Regions from separate parts of the Oceanobacillus sp. M65 genome, predicted to be linked through region 2. Evidence: a T-box and tRNA genes for the amino acid it is inferred to sense, from the RefSeq annotation. Region 2 holds a T-box; the other holds one or more tRNA genes.
The links. A T-box is a leader RNA that pairs with one kind of tRNA and senses whether it is charged. The one in region 2 lies ahead of alaS (alanine--tRNA ligase), so its partner is inferred to be a tRNA-Ala.

Region 1 (8,138 bases), on a different contig from region 2:
GGCGTATAGCCATAGGACTCCGCTTCTGCTTCACTTGAGAAGAATACACGGTATTCAACAGGGACATCAGCCCACTTTTCTGGCACGACGTACTTATCTGTATTTGAGTTCCCTACATATCTTAGAAAACCCTTTTCGTCATCATTAGCACGGAAGGCAAACGGAAGCTCAAGTAATGGATCCTCTGGATTCCAAATACCTAATCCTGCATCCTTCGCTTCTTTTACCGCATTCTGGTATATTGGGTATGCTTCTTCACTAAATGGTGGAATAAAGTAAGTAGAAGCGTAACCTTCTTCCACCATTTTAAGATTAACATTCGTACCATCTTCTGTGATAACCTCTGCAAGCAAACGTCCGTAATCATCTGTTGCTTCTTCACCAACTTTAATTGTAACCGTATCGCCAGGCTTAATTAATGTCTTCATGTATGCTGTTGCAGCATCCCCATGTTTCTTTTGGTTCTCATTAATTTCATTACGATCTGGATCATCATTATGAGCAGCATATGTTTCTGGTGTATCCATGTTTAAAAATCGCACTCTGTCCCCACCAAGAACCGTCTCATTAATACGAATTGTATCTCCATCCGTAACATAATCTACTGTTGCCTCATACTCTCCAGCTGCAGAAGGAGGCTCAGGCTGGTTCTCCGCTAATACGAAATCATCTTGTTCTGTTGGGATAAGCTGGTAGCTATTGTATTGACTCACAATCGCAGTAACGTCATACCATTTGCCTTCTTCTATCTGCGAAACATCTAACGCATTCTCCATTACGCGCAATGTAGTTGAATTCAAATCCTTGTCTATAAACGAAATATTGTACCCGCCACCCGCTGGAGAACCTGGTATGGATGAGATATAACCATTCACTTCAACAAGTTCCCCTTCAAAAGCCTCTGCAGCATCACCCTGAAGCTCTTTTATGGAAAGCGACTGTGCATTAGGTACTGCTTGTCCTTCTGCAATGATATCAATTGTATCTGGTATTACTTCCTTTAATCCGTTAAAAGTATCTAATTCCCCGATTACTTTAACTCTTGTTCCTTTTTCTAATTCTTCTAAATCGCCTTGTTCGTATTTAAATATGTTGATTCCGCCTGTTTCATCTTGAATGTATGTAGTAAACTGGTTGCCATTACTAACGGAATTAGAATTTACTGTAATAACTCCTTCTACTTCCACCCGCGTTCCATCACTTAATCCTCTAGCATCTGCAACGGAAACTGTTTGTGGAACTTCAGGGTCTGTTGGCGGGTCTTCTGGATCTGTTGGTGGCTCTTCAGGACTTTCTCCACCTCCAATGTGGCTTCCTAATGAAGAGAAAGTGTCTTGTTCATATCTTTCCCATTCCTCCATATTAAATATAGTAGATGGTGATGTAATAGATTGATTACGTACTAGCGTCATATCCGCACCGAACTCTTCATCGTTGCCAATTTCACCAACTATATCAATCTGTTCCTCACTTTTTGAAAGTACTATGGCATCATTCCCGTTGAAGCCTGTTACAGAGGAAGTGATATCTGCTACTTCTCTAATTTCAGCTACAGCACTATTATGTGCTATCACATAAACGTCGCCATTTGCTAACGTTCCTTCTAAATCTAATGTACTGTTAGCCTCTTCGTTGCCATTACTATACAATGCAAGCTGATAGTTCGCTAGATTAACATCATCGCCTGTACCGTTATAGAGTTCAATAGCTTTATTATTAGAACTACCTTCTACGTACTCTGAAATAAGTAAATCATCTGTGATTGTCTCTGCTGCCGCAACGTTAATAACCGGTACAAAATTTGTAAAAATTAACGTGAAAATGAGAAAAACAGAGAAAGACTTTTTCCTAAACAGATTTTGCATGAGGACCCTCCAGTAAATATAGTATTATGCCATAAGTTGACACATTTCTAATATGGCATAACACTTTGTAATAATCTATCGCATTTTAGTTAAGTTTATGTAAATTCAGAACTATCGAACTATAAATAACAAAAAACAGTTCTATGTAACCAATCAAAACATATCCCCTGTGATATGACTTATTTTTAATACTTGAAAAATAAGTTAGGACAAAGTATAATATTTACTTGTCCGGGGCATTAGCTCAGCTGGGAGAGCGCTTCGCTGGCAGCGAAGAGGTCAGCGGTTCGAGCCCGCTATGCTCCATAATAGAAAAGGTAAAAGGTCAGCCGAAATTCTGCTGGCCTTTTTTCTATGCTTTGGCACGTGTAGAAAATAACAAGTAATGTTTCAAAAGGTGAACGGAGATAAATTACGGTAGGGAGGATTCCCGTCTTTTTTGTCGAATGTAGCTAGATAAGAACAAGAGGGGGATCTACAGATGAAGCAGCTAAAAAAAGATAGTATCGTGGAAGATTTTCATGGAACAAAGGTAAGTGATCCATACCGTTGGCTAGAGAATCCTGATTCAACTGACTCGATTGAATGGAGCAACCAACTTGGAAAAGAGTGTGCGGATTACTTTTCCACAGCAACTAGTCAGCATACTGACAAAGAAAAACTAGAGGCGTTGTTTCACTACACAAAGCATTCTGTGCCAAAAAAAGTAAAAGGAACCCTCTTTTATCAACGTAATGAAGGGTTACAAAATCAAGCTGTTTTATATAAAGAGAAAAATGGACAGGAATCCATCGTTATTGATCCGAATGGCTTGAGCGAGGATGGTACAGTGGCAATGACCAATTATGCCATCAGTTACTCAGGGCAATATATAAGCTATGCTACTTCAACTCATGGAAGTGACTGGCAAGAAATACGTGCTATTGATGTAGCAAACAATGAAAATCTGCAAGACCACATTCAGCATGTGAAGTTCTCAAGCATTGTCTGGTCTCCTGATGATAGTGGATTTTACTACAGTCGATTCCCAGAGCCGGGGTCAGTAGAACCAGAGGATGAGAGTAATTTCAACACTGTATATTTCCATAAGCTAGGGACTAAACAACAAGACGACATCCTTGTACATGAACAGCCAGAAGATAAGGAACTAATGTTTTCTGCATTTATTAGCGATGATAAGAAATATATTGGTTTATACGTAAACGAAGGTACTGCCACAGAGAATAGAATCTATATTAAACCAATTAATTCTGAGGATGCTTTTATTAAATTGTTAGATCAGCAAGATGCCGAGTACAGCTATATCACAAACGAAGGAAGCCTATTCTATTTTCAAACGAACCAATTGGCACCAATGGGAAGGGTCGTGGCCATTGATATAAATGCCCCTCAAAAAGAGAACTGGAAAGAAGTCATTCCCGAGCAGCAAGGCGTTCTAGAATATGTAGTAGCGTTAAACGAAACCCTAGTAGTCGCAGTCCAGAAGGATGCTCATCATCAACTTCATCTTTTCAGTAGAGATGGGGTGTACAAGCATGAAATTGAGTTACCGATACTAGGTTCACTCACTGATATTACGCGAAACAAAGAGGAAGGCATTATATACTTTGGTCTTACTTCCTTCTTAAACCCAACGACAATTTATTCATACAATGTGGGCAGTAATGAATTAGAAGTGATAGCAGAGTCCGAAATGACTGTAGATACAGACCCATTTAAAACAGTTCAAGTCTTTTACCCATCTAAAGACGGAACGAAAGTGCCTATGTTTCTCACCTATCGTAAAGATCTTGAGCTCAATGGTCAAAATCCCGTTTTGCTTTATGGGTATGGCGGCTTTAATGTTAGTATGACTCCATCATTTAACCCAGCTGTTCTCCGCTGGCTAGAAAAAGGTGGCGTTTATGCTGTTGCCAACCTTCGTGGCGGGACAGAGTACGGGGAAGCATGGCATAAAGCTGGAATGCTAGAGAACAAACAAAATGTCTTCGATGACTTCATCGCGGCAGGAGAATGGCTAATTACCAATAATTATACCCGTAAAGAAAAGTTATCGATTATGGGGGGATCAAATGGTGGCCTGCTTGTTGCTGCGTGTATGGTACAACGCCCAGATTTGTTTGGTGCAGTCATTTGTCGTGTTCCTGTAATTGACATGCTACGTTACCATAAGTTCACCATAGGTCGCTACTGGATTCCAGAGTATGGTAGTGCTGACAACGCTGAACACTTCCCATTTCTCTATGCTTATTCCCCACTCCATAATGTAGAAGCGGGAGTAACATATCCACCAGTGTTAATCGCAACAGCGGAAAGTGATGACAGGGTTGTGCCAGCCCATGCGAAAAAATTTGCTGCAACATTAAAGGAAAAAGCGCATGTGGATTCTACTATTGTCCTCCGCTTAGAATCCAAAGCAGGACACGGACTTGGAAAACCAACATCCAAAATTATTGAAGAATGGGTCGACTTCTACGCATTTTTAGATAAAGAACTAAAATAGAGCCATGTACACCAAAACACCGAAAAATCATCACGATTTCGAAATAAATCTGATGATTTTTCGGTGTTTTTATAAGAATTCGTGATATCAAGCACGAGAGTAAAGACTAGGTTACACCCCGCACTGCTTCGCATGTTAAAGCATTACATTCATTAAGCATCCATTTCCTTTTTCTTATAAACGACAACTGTTAAGAGACTTGCTACTACAATCCAGGCTAGAATGATGGCAAAATTGCTCCATAAGTCGGCAAACATAGCTCCTGCTTCTACTTCTGTTGCTAGTTCGACCAGTTGAACGTTTGGCAAATATTCAATAAAGGTAAGAATTGGATACTCCTCAATTAGCGTAAGAAATAAAGAGCCAAAAGAAAATATAAACATAACAGGTAATGTCACGACAGATGCTTCCACAACAGATTTTGTCAGGAGCCCCATTAAGGTTCCTAACGCTATATAGAAGAAGCAAGAGATTAGAATTGCTCCCCCGACTATCAAGTAATTGGCTGGTTCATACCCTGTTAAATAGGCACAAACTATAACTGTTAACACTGTTATAACAAATGTAACCAGACTTTTCCCGCCCAGAATCTCTGGTAATGTAGCTGGTGAGAGCATTAATCCACGCAACGTGTTTTTTTCCTTTTCCTCTGCAATGATGGCACTCTGAACAAAAACCCCTACTGCCGCAAAACTCAAGTTAATAATTAAATAGTGCATATCAATCGTTACTTCGTCCATTCTACCGTAGAAAAGTGCCAGCAATAGCGGCATAAGCATCGTGGTTGTAATAAACATATTTTTGGTTAAGTCCCTTACATCCTTTTGAAAAATGGCATACATTCGCTTTATTGAAAACGTCATACTAATTCCCTCCCTGTAACTTCCACAAAAATATCTCCTAATGTTGGTTCATTTGAATGAATGGAAACGACCTTTCCGGATGCCAACCGTTCATAAATTTCTTTTGCTCCCTCTTGTCCGCCGGGAAGCGTGATGTTACTTCCATCTTGTAATTCTAGTAAAACGGTGTTTTCCGCGAATTGTCTGCGCAGTGCTTTTGGTTCATCTAGAAGCTGTATCCTACCTTTGTTAAGAAAGGCAACGCGATCACAAAGGCTCTCTGCCTCACTCATGTCATGGGTTGTCAGAAAAATGGTCGTCCCTTTTCGGTTTAATTCGCGAAGTCCTTGATGAATATGCTTAGAGTTAGCCGGATCCAACGCAGAGGTTGGTTCATCCAGAAATAACAGCTCAGGCTCATGAAGCAAAGCTCTAGCTAATGTCACACGCTGAATCATTCCTTTTGATAGTTTAGCAACATTCTTTTTTCTTTCTTCTGACAGACTGACCATCTCAAGCACTTCTGAGATGCGAGTGGACGGAACATCATATAGCTGACAGTAAAGCTTTAAATTATCTTCAATGGAGAGTCGTTGGTACAGTCCACTGTTATCTGTAATGACACCAAACCTTTTACGATCTTGGGGCTTATTTAAGGTGGCTGCTGGCTTCCCAAAAACAGATGCCTCCCCTGAGGTGTGCGAAAGTTGCCCTGTTAAAATTTTTATTGTGGTGGTTTTTCCTGAACCGCTTGGTCCAAGAAAACCAAATGTTTCTCCTTTTTTGACTGAAAAATGGACATCCTCTAAAGCTGTTTGATTGCCAAATATCTTCGCAAGAGATGTCACTTCGATAATGTTTTCCATTTGTTTTCCTCCCAGATGGTGATGTTTTCTATAAGTCAACTATAGAAGGAAAACCGCATGAAATCAGCACTTTCACCGTGAAAAGAGCAAATAAGGGGGTGAATGGAGCTTATTTCAGTCCCAACATCTCCTTTAATTGGGCCATTTTTGTTTTAGAAAGCGGAATGGAGGATTTTGCTTTATCATCTAAAATGAGACTGTAGCTATTTCTCGTCCATGTGATCACTTCACGTACCTTTTGTAGATTGACAATGTAAGAACGGTGGCAACGGAAAAAACCAACATGTTGTAGCCGGCTTTCTAGCTCATTTAATGTGAACAGGCTAGGAAATGATTCACCTTTAATATAAATATTGGATTGCCCATCATTGCTTTCTACATAGTCAATCTCTTGTGGATCGAATAACACAATTTTTTCATTTACTTTGGTCGGAATTTTATTAAATTGAAATGGCTTAATATCGTCGCCATCTTTTTCTTCTGTAAGTACTTCTTCTTTTTTGCTTTCTTCTTCCGCAACTTGCACAACATGGAGACCATTATCGTCCAATCGAAACACCTGGTCAGCTACGGTCAACGCACTTTCCAGATTACCTGTCAGAATTAAACTGGCTTTTCGTTTTTTCTGCAGCTTCTTTACTAGGTTTACAAAACCCCTTCTCGTTTCCATGTCTACATTCAAATCTGGCTCTTCAAAAATAAACACATCTGGATTTCGTATGATCATTGTGCCAAAATGTACTCTTCTTTTTTCTGAATCTGTTAAACTTCGGATCCTGGCCCTTCTTTTATCCTGAAGTTGGGTATCCAATAGAAGTTCTTCCATACGATAACCAGAGGTGTAAAGCTTGATAAAGAGGGAAAAATAATCCTCTACTTTTAATCTTTCATATAACCCTTCTTCATAAAAACAAATATTTATAGCAGACATATATGCCTTCTTGTCTTCTTCCAATGTTTTTCCGTGAACAGAAATTTTTCCTTTAGAAGGTACAGCCTTACCTCTTAGAAGATCAAGAAGCATTTTCCGTACATTTAACGTCGAGTATATGGCAACAATCTCTCCCTGAGCTAAGGTAAGGTCAAAATTTGGAAAAAGTATATTGTCCTTTGTCTGTTTTTCTAAATCGCTGAATATCAACCCTTCTGTCATCTCCATCACTTCCTGATCCAAAAATTATTAACCTCTTGTTTAATAGTACTAAATTACGGAAATATTCTCTATAACTTATACTAAAGGATGTGGCGGAATGAAAGCTGTAACATTTCAAGGCAAAGAAGCAATGGTAGGAAAACAAGTGGATGATCCAACGATTCAAGAAAATAGCGATGTGATTGTACGCATCACAGCAAGCGGCATATGTGGATCAGACCTTCATCTGTATCATGGAGGAATAGAGCCGGAAACCGACTATGTGGTTGGGCATGAGCCAATGGGGATTGTAGAAGAAGTTGGTTCAGAAGTGAAAAGCTTGAAAAAAGGGGATCGAGTGGTCATTCCTTTTAATATAGGGTGTGGTGAATGTTTCTTCTGTAAAAACCAAATGGAAAGCCAATGTGATGAATCCAACCCACATGGTGAAGTTGGTGGGCTATTTGGTTTCACCGAACAAAATGGTGGCTATCCAGGAGGACAGGCAGAATACCTCCGTGTGCCATACGCTGACTTTACCTCTTTTAAAGTGCCAGAGTCGAGCGAATTGAGTGATGAACAGGTGTTATTATTATCCGACGTCATTCCAACCGCATATTGGAGTGTGGAAAATGGCGGGGTACAAGAAGGCGATACTGTTATCATTCTAGGTTCAGGCCCAGTTGGGTTGATGGCTCAAAAGTTTGCATGGTTAAAGGGAGCAAAACGCGTAATATCCGTTGACCAGATGGATTACCGACTTGACCATGCTGCTCAAACCAATAATGTAGAAACATTTAACTTTAAGGAGCATGAAAAAGTTGGTGAACTGCTTCATGAAGAAACAAAAGGTGGAGCAGATGTAGTGATTGATTGCGTCGGGATGGACGGAACCGTGCCACCAAAAACAGAATTTGGTTCGGAAATGGA
Region 2 (8,138 bases):
TCTCTTTCAATACGGACTAGCACTTGCGCAAAGTGATCACATCTCGGATGCTGGTTCCGTTTTTTACAAAGTCATCCGTTTAAATGAGGCACATAGTGATGCGCACTATAACCTTGGAGTTATTGCACTATTTGAAGATAAGGTAAATAAAGGGTTGGAGCATTTTGACCGTGCGCTTGAAGCTCAACCTGATCATGTTCTGGCACAGAACGGAAAGAAAAACGCAGAACATTTACTAAGCGAAATGTAAGATTGTGGGGTTGTGTTAAATGGAAATGGGCAGGCATTCCGAGGAAGAAAAAGTTGGCTATATAAAAGGAGAACTAGTCTACACCATTTTTCATAATGAGACAGAGCATTTTTCTATTGCGAAGATTAGAATACTGGAAACAGATGAAGATTTTCAAGAGAAGGATGTTGTGGCAAAGGGGTATTTTTCCACTCTCCAGGAAAATACACCCTACTTTTTTTATGGAGAATTTGAGAAGCATGCTAAATTCGGAATGCAGTATAATGTTCATTCCTATAAAACGTTTATTCCAGATACGAAGGATGGGTTGGTGGCGTATCTTTCCAGTGATATTTTTTACGGGATTGGCGAAAAAACAGCCGAAAAAATAGTTGGGAAGCTTGGAGAAAGTGCTATTTCAAAAATCTTGAATGACCCTAAAGTTTTAGAGGACGTTCCGGGGATAAAAAAAGAGAAGGCAGAATCTCTTGCTAGAACGTTGCAAGAGAACCAGGGTTTTGAACATGTTGTTGTTCATCTTGCAACCTACCATATTGGTCTAAAAATGGCACAAAAAATTTATCAGGCGTATAAAGAAGAAGCAATTGATATATTGGAAGAGGATCCATATCGTTATGTTTTTGATATTGAAGGGTTTGGCTTTCAAACAGCTGATGAAATAGCCGGAAGAAATGGACTTGCCCCCACACATCCTAATCGTATTGGAGCAGGCTGTATTTATGTGTTGCAAAAAAGCGTTCAAGAAGGCAACGTTTATATGCCAATGGATGAATGTACTACCAGGGTTCTCGATTTGCTAGCAACAGTCGACTTAACACATGATGTCATTCACAACAGATTGACAGAGTTAAATACTGAGAAAAAAATTATTCTTCAAGAAGGCAATGTTTATTTGCCTTCCCTTTATTATGCAGAAGATGGTTTTGCAGCACAGGTAAAACGCATTATGAGTGAAGAGACAGATCATGAGACTCCAACTGCAGAATTAATGAAAATCATCGGATCGATGGAAGAAGAGGAAGTTTTGAGCTATGGGAAGGAACAGTTTGAAGCGATCAATCAGGCAATCCATTCCAAAATGATGATATTAACTGGTGGGCCAGGGACAGGTAAAACGACTGTTGTGAAAGGTATTTTAAATGCTTATGCCTCCATCCATAATCTCTCGTTAAACAAAGAGGACTACCAGGATCGCTCAGAGTATCCATTTATTCTTACGGCACCAACTGGCCGTGCTGCAAAGCGTTTAACAGAATCAACTGGACTTCCTGCCGTTACCATTCATCGCCTGCTTGGCTGGGACGGAGTAAGCGGCTTTGAAAAAGGAGAAAGCGAACAACTTGATGGGAAGTTTTTAATTATCGATGAATTTTCTATGGTAGATATTTGGCTTGCAAACAGTTTGTTTAAAGCTATTCCTAAAGACATGCAGGTGTTAATAGTAGGAGACGAGGACCAGCTTCCTTCTGTCGGACCTGGCCAAGTCCTTTCTGATTTGCTTAGCAGTGGATACATTCCTTTTGTACGTCTAACCGAAGTTTACCGACAAAAAGAAGGATCAAAAATTATTCAGCTTGCCCACGAAATAAAAAATGACCAGGCGACAAACCTGGAAAATGATAAAGATTTTAGCTATATTTCTTGCTATGAGCCTCAGCTGCTAGACGTTATCGTAAAGATTTTTTCTAAGGCAATGGATAAAGGAATTGAAGTCCGTGATATTCAGGTGCTTGCACCAATGTATCGCTCACAGGCTGGCATAACGATGATTAACAAGGAACTTCAGAAATTGGTCAATCCAAAAACGTCGCAAAAGCGAGAGGTACGAACACAGGATGCAGTATTTCGTGTAGGAGACAAAGTGATTCAGCTTGTTAACCAACCTGAAGATGGTGTATATAATGGTGACATTGGTGAGGTTGTGGCCATTTTTACGGAAGATGAAAACACAGATAATGTGGAACAACTCGTCATCGTCTATGATGAAAAAGAAGTGGTGTATGAAAGGAAAGACTACACAAATATTATGCATGCCTACTGTATTTCGATTCATAAATCACAAGGTAGTGAATTTCCGATCGTAATTTTACCAGTAGTGTCTGCATATAACCGAATGCTACGCAAGAATTTGTTATATACAGCAATTACCCGTAGTAAACAATCCCTTATTATTTGTGGGGAACAGCGTGCGTTCGTTCGCGGCATTGAAACAATGGATACAAATAAACGCTATTCAGCTTTAAAAGAACAACTGCAAGCACGACTTGAAAAACCATTAGATGTAATTGAAGAAAACGAAGAAGACGATATTTCGCCGTATGACTTTATGTAATGTATAATTTGTTACAATTTGGGAAAGCCTAGCTTAATAAGTTTTATGTTAAAGGGGCTTGAGTTAATGCGTTGTCCGAATTGTAATGGCAGGGATATTGGTAAAATTGGCGTACAACAATATTATTGTTGGACTTGTTTTATTGAAATGGCGGTCGTCGACGATGAACTAAAAGTTCACCAGGTTGAAGCAGATGGCTCGCTTAGTTCACTAGACGATCTTTTCTCTCAAGAAGAAAGAAAAATACAATGGTAGTCACCTGAAGCATTAAATGAAGTATGTAGTATGTGAGGGGGACGGACTATGTTCAAAGACAGGAAGGGATTGACTATTCTCTACTGGTTAATCTTTGGTATTTTTCTTTTTTTATTTGTTTATTTAATGATAAAGCTGTTCCCATTTTACGGAGCTGTATTTTCTTTTCTATGGCATTTATTAGCACCTTTTATCATTGCTTGTTTCATTGCGTACTTGCTTTATCCGGTTATAAATCGAATTCACAGTTTAGGTATTCCAAGAGGCTTGGCAATTTTACTCATTTACTTATTATTCTTCGGAGGTGTAGGTTACTTAGTCTATCGCATTTTTCCAGTTATGTTAATCCAAATTAGGGATCTAAATGAACAGCTTCCACAATTTATTAGCATGTACGAAAAACTTATCTATCAAATGTATGAATATACTTCCTTCTTACCTGAAACGGTCCATGATAAAATTGACGAGCTTATTATTCGACTCGAAGGTTTTGTGAATGGTTTGCTTTCAAATATAATAGAAAGTACAACAAAGATATTTGATATGATTGTCGTCATAACGGTTATTCCGGTTCTTGTATTCTATTTTCTCAAGGATGATACCAAAATTAAATCCTATATTAAAAGATATATTCCGGAAAAGTATAAGCCCAGGACAGGTAAAATGGTAAGAGCGGTAGATGAAACAATTGGTAATTATATTCGAGGTCAGTTAATTGTTTGTCTATTTGTGAGCATAACCTCTTTTATTCTATTTCAATTACTTGGTTTGCAGTATGCCCTTCTCTTAGCACTCATTATGGGAATTACAAATATCATTCCTTATTTTGGCCCTATCATTGGGGCAATTCCTGCCGTAGCAATCGCGTTAACAATGTCGGGGAAAATGGTTATATTTGTTATCCTATCGGTGTTTGTAATGCAGTTAATTGAAAGTAATTTACTTGCCCCTTATATTGTTGGGAAAAGCATAAATATGCACCCCATTGCCATTATATTTGCATTATTACTTGGCGGACAGCTGTTTGGTGTACTTGGTATGATCCTTGCTGTACCTGTCTTTACAACGTCCAAGGTCATCATAAAGCATTTGCTTCATACAGAGCATTAACTTGGTTGATGTTTAACAGTTTAAGTGGAATGAGACAAGAGATTATCTAATCCGGTCGATACCCCTTTAACCGACGTCTCGGCTTTTTCTTGACATTGGCTAGAATGTTTTCTATAATATCGCTGAACTATAATAAATAACTGTGCATAGTTTAATAACAATAAAACCAATACGTAGAAGGTTCCAAGTACATGAAGGTCGATTGATAAGAGAGGGTTTTCCTTGGCTGAAAGAAAACCTGAATAGAGACGCATGGAATGCTAAACCAGAGTGCGGTTAATCCCCGTCGGTTTCATACCGTTACCATGATCAAGTGATGAATAAGTCTTATACTTATTTGTAATTAGGGTGGTACCGCGAACAAAACTCGTCCCTGCATTGTGCAGAGAGGGGTTTTTTTGTTTTTTATAAAACACATAGGAGGTATATGGATGAAACAGTTAACATCTGCAGAAGTAAGGCAAATGTATATCGATTTTTTTAAGGAAAAAGGACATCGTGTTGAACCAAGTGCATCACTCGTTCCACAAGAGGATCCGACATTGCTATGGATTAATAGTGGGGTAGCTACACTGAAAAAATATTTTGATGGTAGGGTGATCCCCGATAATCCACGACTTGTAAATGCCCAAAAATCTATCCGAACCAATGATATCGAAAATGTTGGTTTCACAGCAAGACACCATACATTTTTTGAAATGCTGGGTAATTTCTCAATAGGGGATTATTTTAAAAAAGAGGCAATTGAGTGGGCATGGGAATTTTTAACGAGCAGTAAATGGATTGGATTTGATCCAGCATTGCTTTCTGTTACTGTTCATCCAGAAGATGATGAAGCATTTGATATTTGGTTACATGACATAAAAATTCCAGAAGAACGTATCATACGTTTAGAGGAAAATTTCTGGGATATTGGGGAGGGCCCAAGTGGTCCAAACACAGAGATCTTCTATGATAGAGGAGAAAAATACGGTAACGATCCCAAAGACCCTGAACTGTATCCTGGTGGAGAAAATGATCGCTATTTAGAAATATGGAATTTAGTGTTCTCACAGTTTAACCATAATCCAGATGATACGTACACGCCATTACCTAAGAAAAACATTGATACAGGCATGGGACTAGAAAGAATGGTTTCGGTTATCCAGGATGTTCCTACTAACTTTGAAACAGATTTGTTTATGCCTATTATCCAGAAAACAGAAGAACTTGCGAACACCAAGTATGGAAAGACAAAGACAGGCGATACAGCATTTAAAGTGATTGCCGACCACGTCCGTACAGTTAGCTTTGCAATAGGCGATGGAGCAGTTCCTTCAAATGAAGGGAGAGGCTATGTTCTTAGAAGACTATTACGTCGTGCCGTACGATTTGCTAAAGAGATCGGCATAGAAAAACCATTTATGTTCGGACTTGTCGAAACAGTAGGCAACATCATGAAGGATTTTTATCCAGAAGTGTTAAAACAACGTGAACTGATTGAGAATATCATTAAAGTTGAGGAAACACGTTTCCACGAAACCTTAAATGATGGCTTAGAGATTTTGAGCACGATCATTAAAAAAGAAAAAACAAAGGGTAGCAATGTCTTTCCAGGGGTGGAAGTCTTCCGTCTTTATGACACGTACGGTTTTCCTAAAGAATTAACGGAAGAGTACGTGGAAGAACAAGGATTTACGATCGACCTTGAAGGCTTTGAAAAAGAGATGAAGAAACAGCGTGAACGTGCAAGGAATGCTCGTCAGAAAGTAGATTCTATGCAGGTTCAAGATAGTCTTTTAGGAGATATAGAGGTAGAAAGTGAATTTGTCGGCTATAACGAGCTGGAAAAAGAAACAAAACTTGCTGCCATTATTAATGAAAATGAAAGAACAGATGTAGCAAAAGAGGGCGAGGAAGTCTTTTTACTACTTGATCGCACCCCGTTTTATGCCGAAAGTGGTGGACAGGTAGCGGATAAAGGCTGGCTCTATTCAGAAAAAGGGACTGCTTATGTAAAGGATGTTCAAAAAGCGCCAAAAGGGCAGCATGTTCACCATGTAACAGTAACCGAAGGAGAGCTTCGTACTGGGGATAGCCTCAAAGCGAAAATAGATAATCCGTTTAGAGCGGCAGTGGTAAAAAACCATACTGCAACACACTTGCTACACCAAGCATTGAAGGATGTACTAGGTGATCATGTTAATCAAGCTGGTTCCCTTGTGAGTCCAGATCGACTGCGCTTTGACTTTTCTCATTTTAACGCAGTGACAGATGAAGAATTACAGCAAATCGAAACAATTGTAAATGAAAAAATATGGGAATCTATGCCGGTTAAGATTGAGACGATGCAGAAGGACGAAGCGAAAGAAATGGGGGCAATGGCCCTGTTTGGTGAGAAATATGGTGACGTTGTCAGGGTTGTACAAATGGAAGACTATAGTATTGAACTTTGCGGTGGCTGTCATGTTTCCAATACGTCAGAGATTGGTCTGTTTAAGATCAGCTCAGAAAGTGGGATTGGGGCAGGAACAAGAAGAATTGAAGCAGTTACGAGCAAGCATGCTTACACATTCCTGAATAGTAAGCTGCATGTATTACGTGAGGCTGCAAGTCAAGTGAAATCAACAGATGAAAACGTTCCAGAGCGTATTAATGGTCTATTCCATGAAATTCGCACACTACAGAAGGAAAATGAATCATTGAACGCGAAACTTTCCAATGTAGAGGCTTCTTCCATTTTAGATAAAGTAGAAAAAAGCCAAGATGTTCCGTTTCTTGCTCAAAAAGTAAATGTAAAAGATATGAACCAGTTACGGAACATGGTTGATGAATTAAAACAAAAACTAGGATCTGGTGTCATTTTATTAGCAGCAGAAAATAATGGAAAAGTACAGCTAGCTTCAGGTGTTTCCAAAGATTTAATTGAACGAGGCTTACAGGCTGGGCAACTTATCAAGTTAGCAGCTGGAATTTGTGGCGGTGGTGGCGGTGGCCGCCCAGATATGGCACAAGCTGGTGGAAAAGACACTAGCAAAATCGGTGATGCTCTATCTGTAACGAGCGAATATATTGCGGATAATCTGAAATAATTTCCTTTCAGCTTGTAACGAGCGATAGGAATAAGTATAATGAAACACACAGACATGTTAGAATGAATTTAACGGTGACAGGTTCGGGAAAATCTGGTTACAAACTGGTTTGAGTAGAACAAATCTATTAATCAAAGCAGGAACAAAGTGTTATTCTAAGATCGAGGTGTCATGATGAGCTCAATTGATAAAACGATGAAATTTAATTTTTCGGAGGAACCTTTTGATCAGGATATAAAGGAAATCCTTTTTACCGTGCATGAAGCGCTACGTGAAAAAGGATATAATCCGATCAATCAGATTGTGGGTTATTTACTATCAGGTGATCCTGCATATATCCCGCGCTACAATGATGCAAGGAATTTGATCCGTAAAATTGAGCGGGATGAAGTCATAGAAGAGCTGGTCAAATTTTATTTAGAACAACAGCAAAGGGATAACTAAATGAAAATACTAGGACTAGATGTAGGCTCCAAAACAATCGGTGTTGCTGTAAGTGACGCGTTTGGTTGGACTGCTCAAGGGCTAACTACAATCGAATGGAACGAAGAGAGTATTACTTCTGCAGACTCAAAACTTGCAGAAATTATTGCAGAGAACGAGATTGGAAAAGCCGTCATTGGCCTTCCTAAAAATATGAATGGTTCTATTGGAGAACGTGGCGAAGCATCTCAGCGTTATGCAGAACATATCGAAAAAACCCATCACATTGATACCGTATTATGGGATGAACGTCTAACGACTGTAGCTGCTGAACGTGTTCTTTTGGAAGCAGACATGAGTAGGAAGAAAAGGAAGAAAGTTATCGATAAGATGGCTGCCGTGATGATATTGCAAGGCTTTCTAAATCAAAAATAAAGGAGTGATATAAATGGCACTAGAAGAAAAAGAGCGTATCATAATACCGGATGAAAACGGGGAAGAACATTTATTTGAGGTTTTATTTACTTTTGATGTAGACAAAACAAGTCATTCGTACATCGCTGTTACACCAGTGGAACAGTCAGAAGACGAGGAAGTTGAAGTATATGCTTTCCGTTATGAAGAGAAGTCAAAAGATGATGATGACTTATCTTTATTCCCAATCGAATCAGATGAAGAATGGGAAATGGTTGAAGAA

Region 1: it has a tRNA-Ala gene. The T-box ahead of alaS (alanine--tRNA ligase) is inferred to sense a tRNA for this amino acid. The anticodon was not compared.

Annotation. Positions count from the first base shown of each region.
Region 1 is NZ_JBQQCJ010000005.1:149,228-157,365, reverse strand. It holds gene ACTWPF_RS17615 (5'-nucleotidase C-terminal domain-containing protein) at 1-1,865, opposite strand, end outside; tRNA gene ACTWPF_RS17610 (tRNA-Ala) at 2,099-2,171, shown strand; gene ACTWPF_RS17605 (prolyl oligopeptidase family serine peptidase) at 2,347-4,368, shown strand; gene ACTWPF_RS17600 (ABC transporter permease) at 4,521-5,231, opposite strand; gene ACTWPF_RS17595 (ABC transporter ATP-binding protein) at 5,228-6,076, opposite strand; gene ACTWPF_RS17590 (LytTR family transcriptional regulator DNA-binding domain-containing protein) at 6,186-7,250, opposite strand; gene ACTWPF_RS17585 (zinc-dependent alcohol dehydrogenase) at 7,327-8,138, shown strand, end outside.
Region 2 is NZ_JBQQCJ010000002.1:219,312-227,449, forward strand. It holds gene ACTWPF_RS08625 (tetratricopeptide repeat protein) at 1-250, shown strand, start outside; gene recD2 (SF1B family DNA helicase RecD2) at 270-2,582, shown strand; gene ACTWPF_RS08635 (hypothetical protein) at 2,649-2,837, shown strand; gene ACTWPF_RS08640 (AI-2E family transporter) at 2,886-3,947, shown strand; T-box leader at 4,113-4,325, shown strand; gene alaS (alanine--tRNA ligase) at 4,379-7,018, shown strand; gene ACTWPF_RS08650 (IreB family regulatory phosphoprotein) at 7,193-7,462, shown strand; gene ruvX (Holliday junction resolvase RuvX) at 7,463-7,876, shown strand; gene ACTWPF_RS08660 (DUF1292 domain-containing protein) at 7,890-8,138, shown strand, end outside.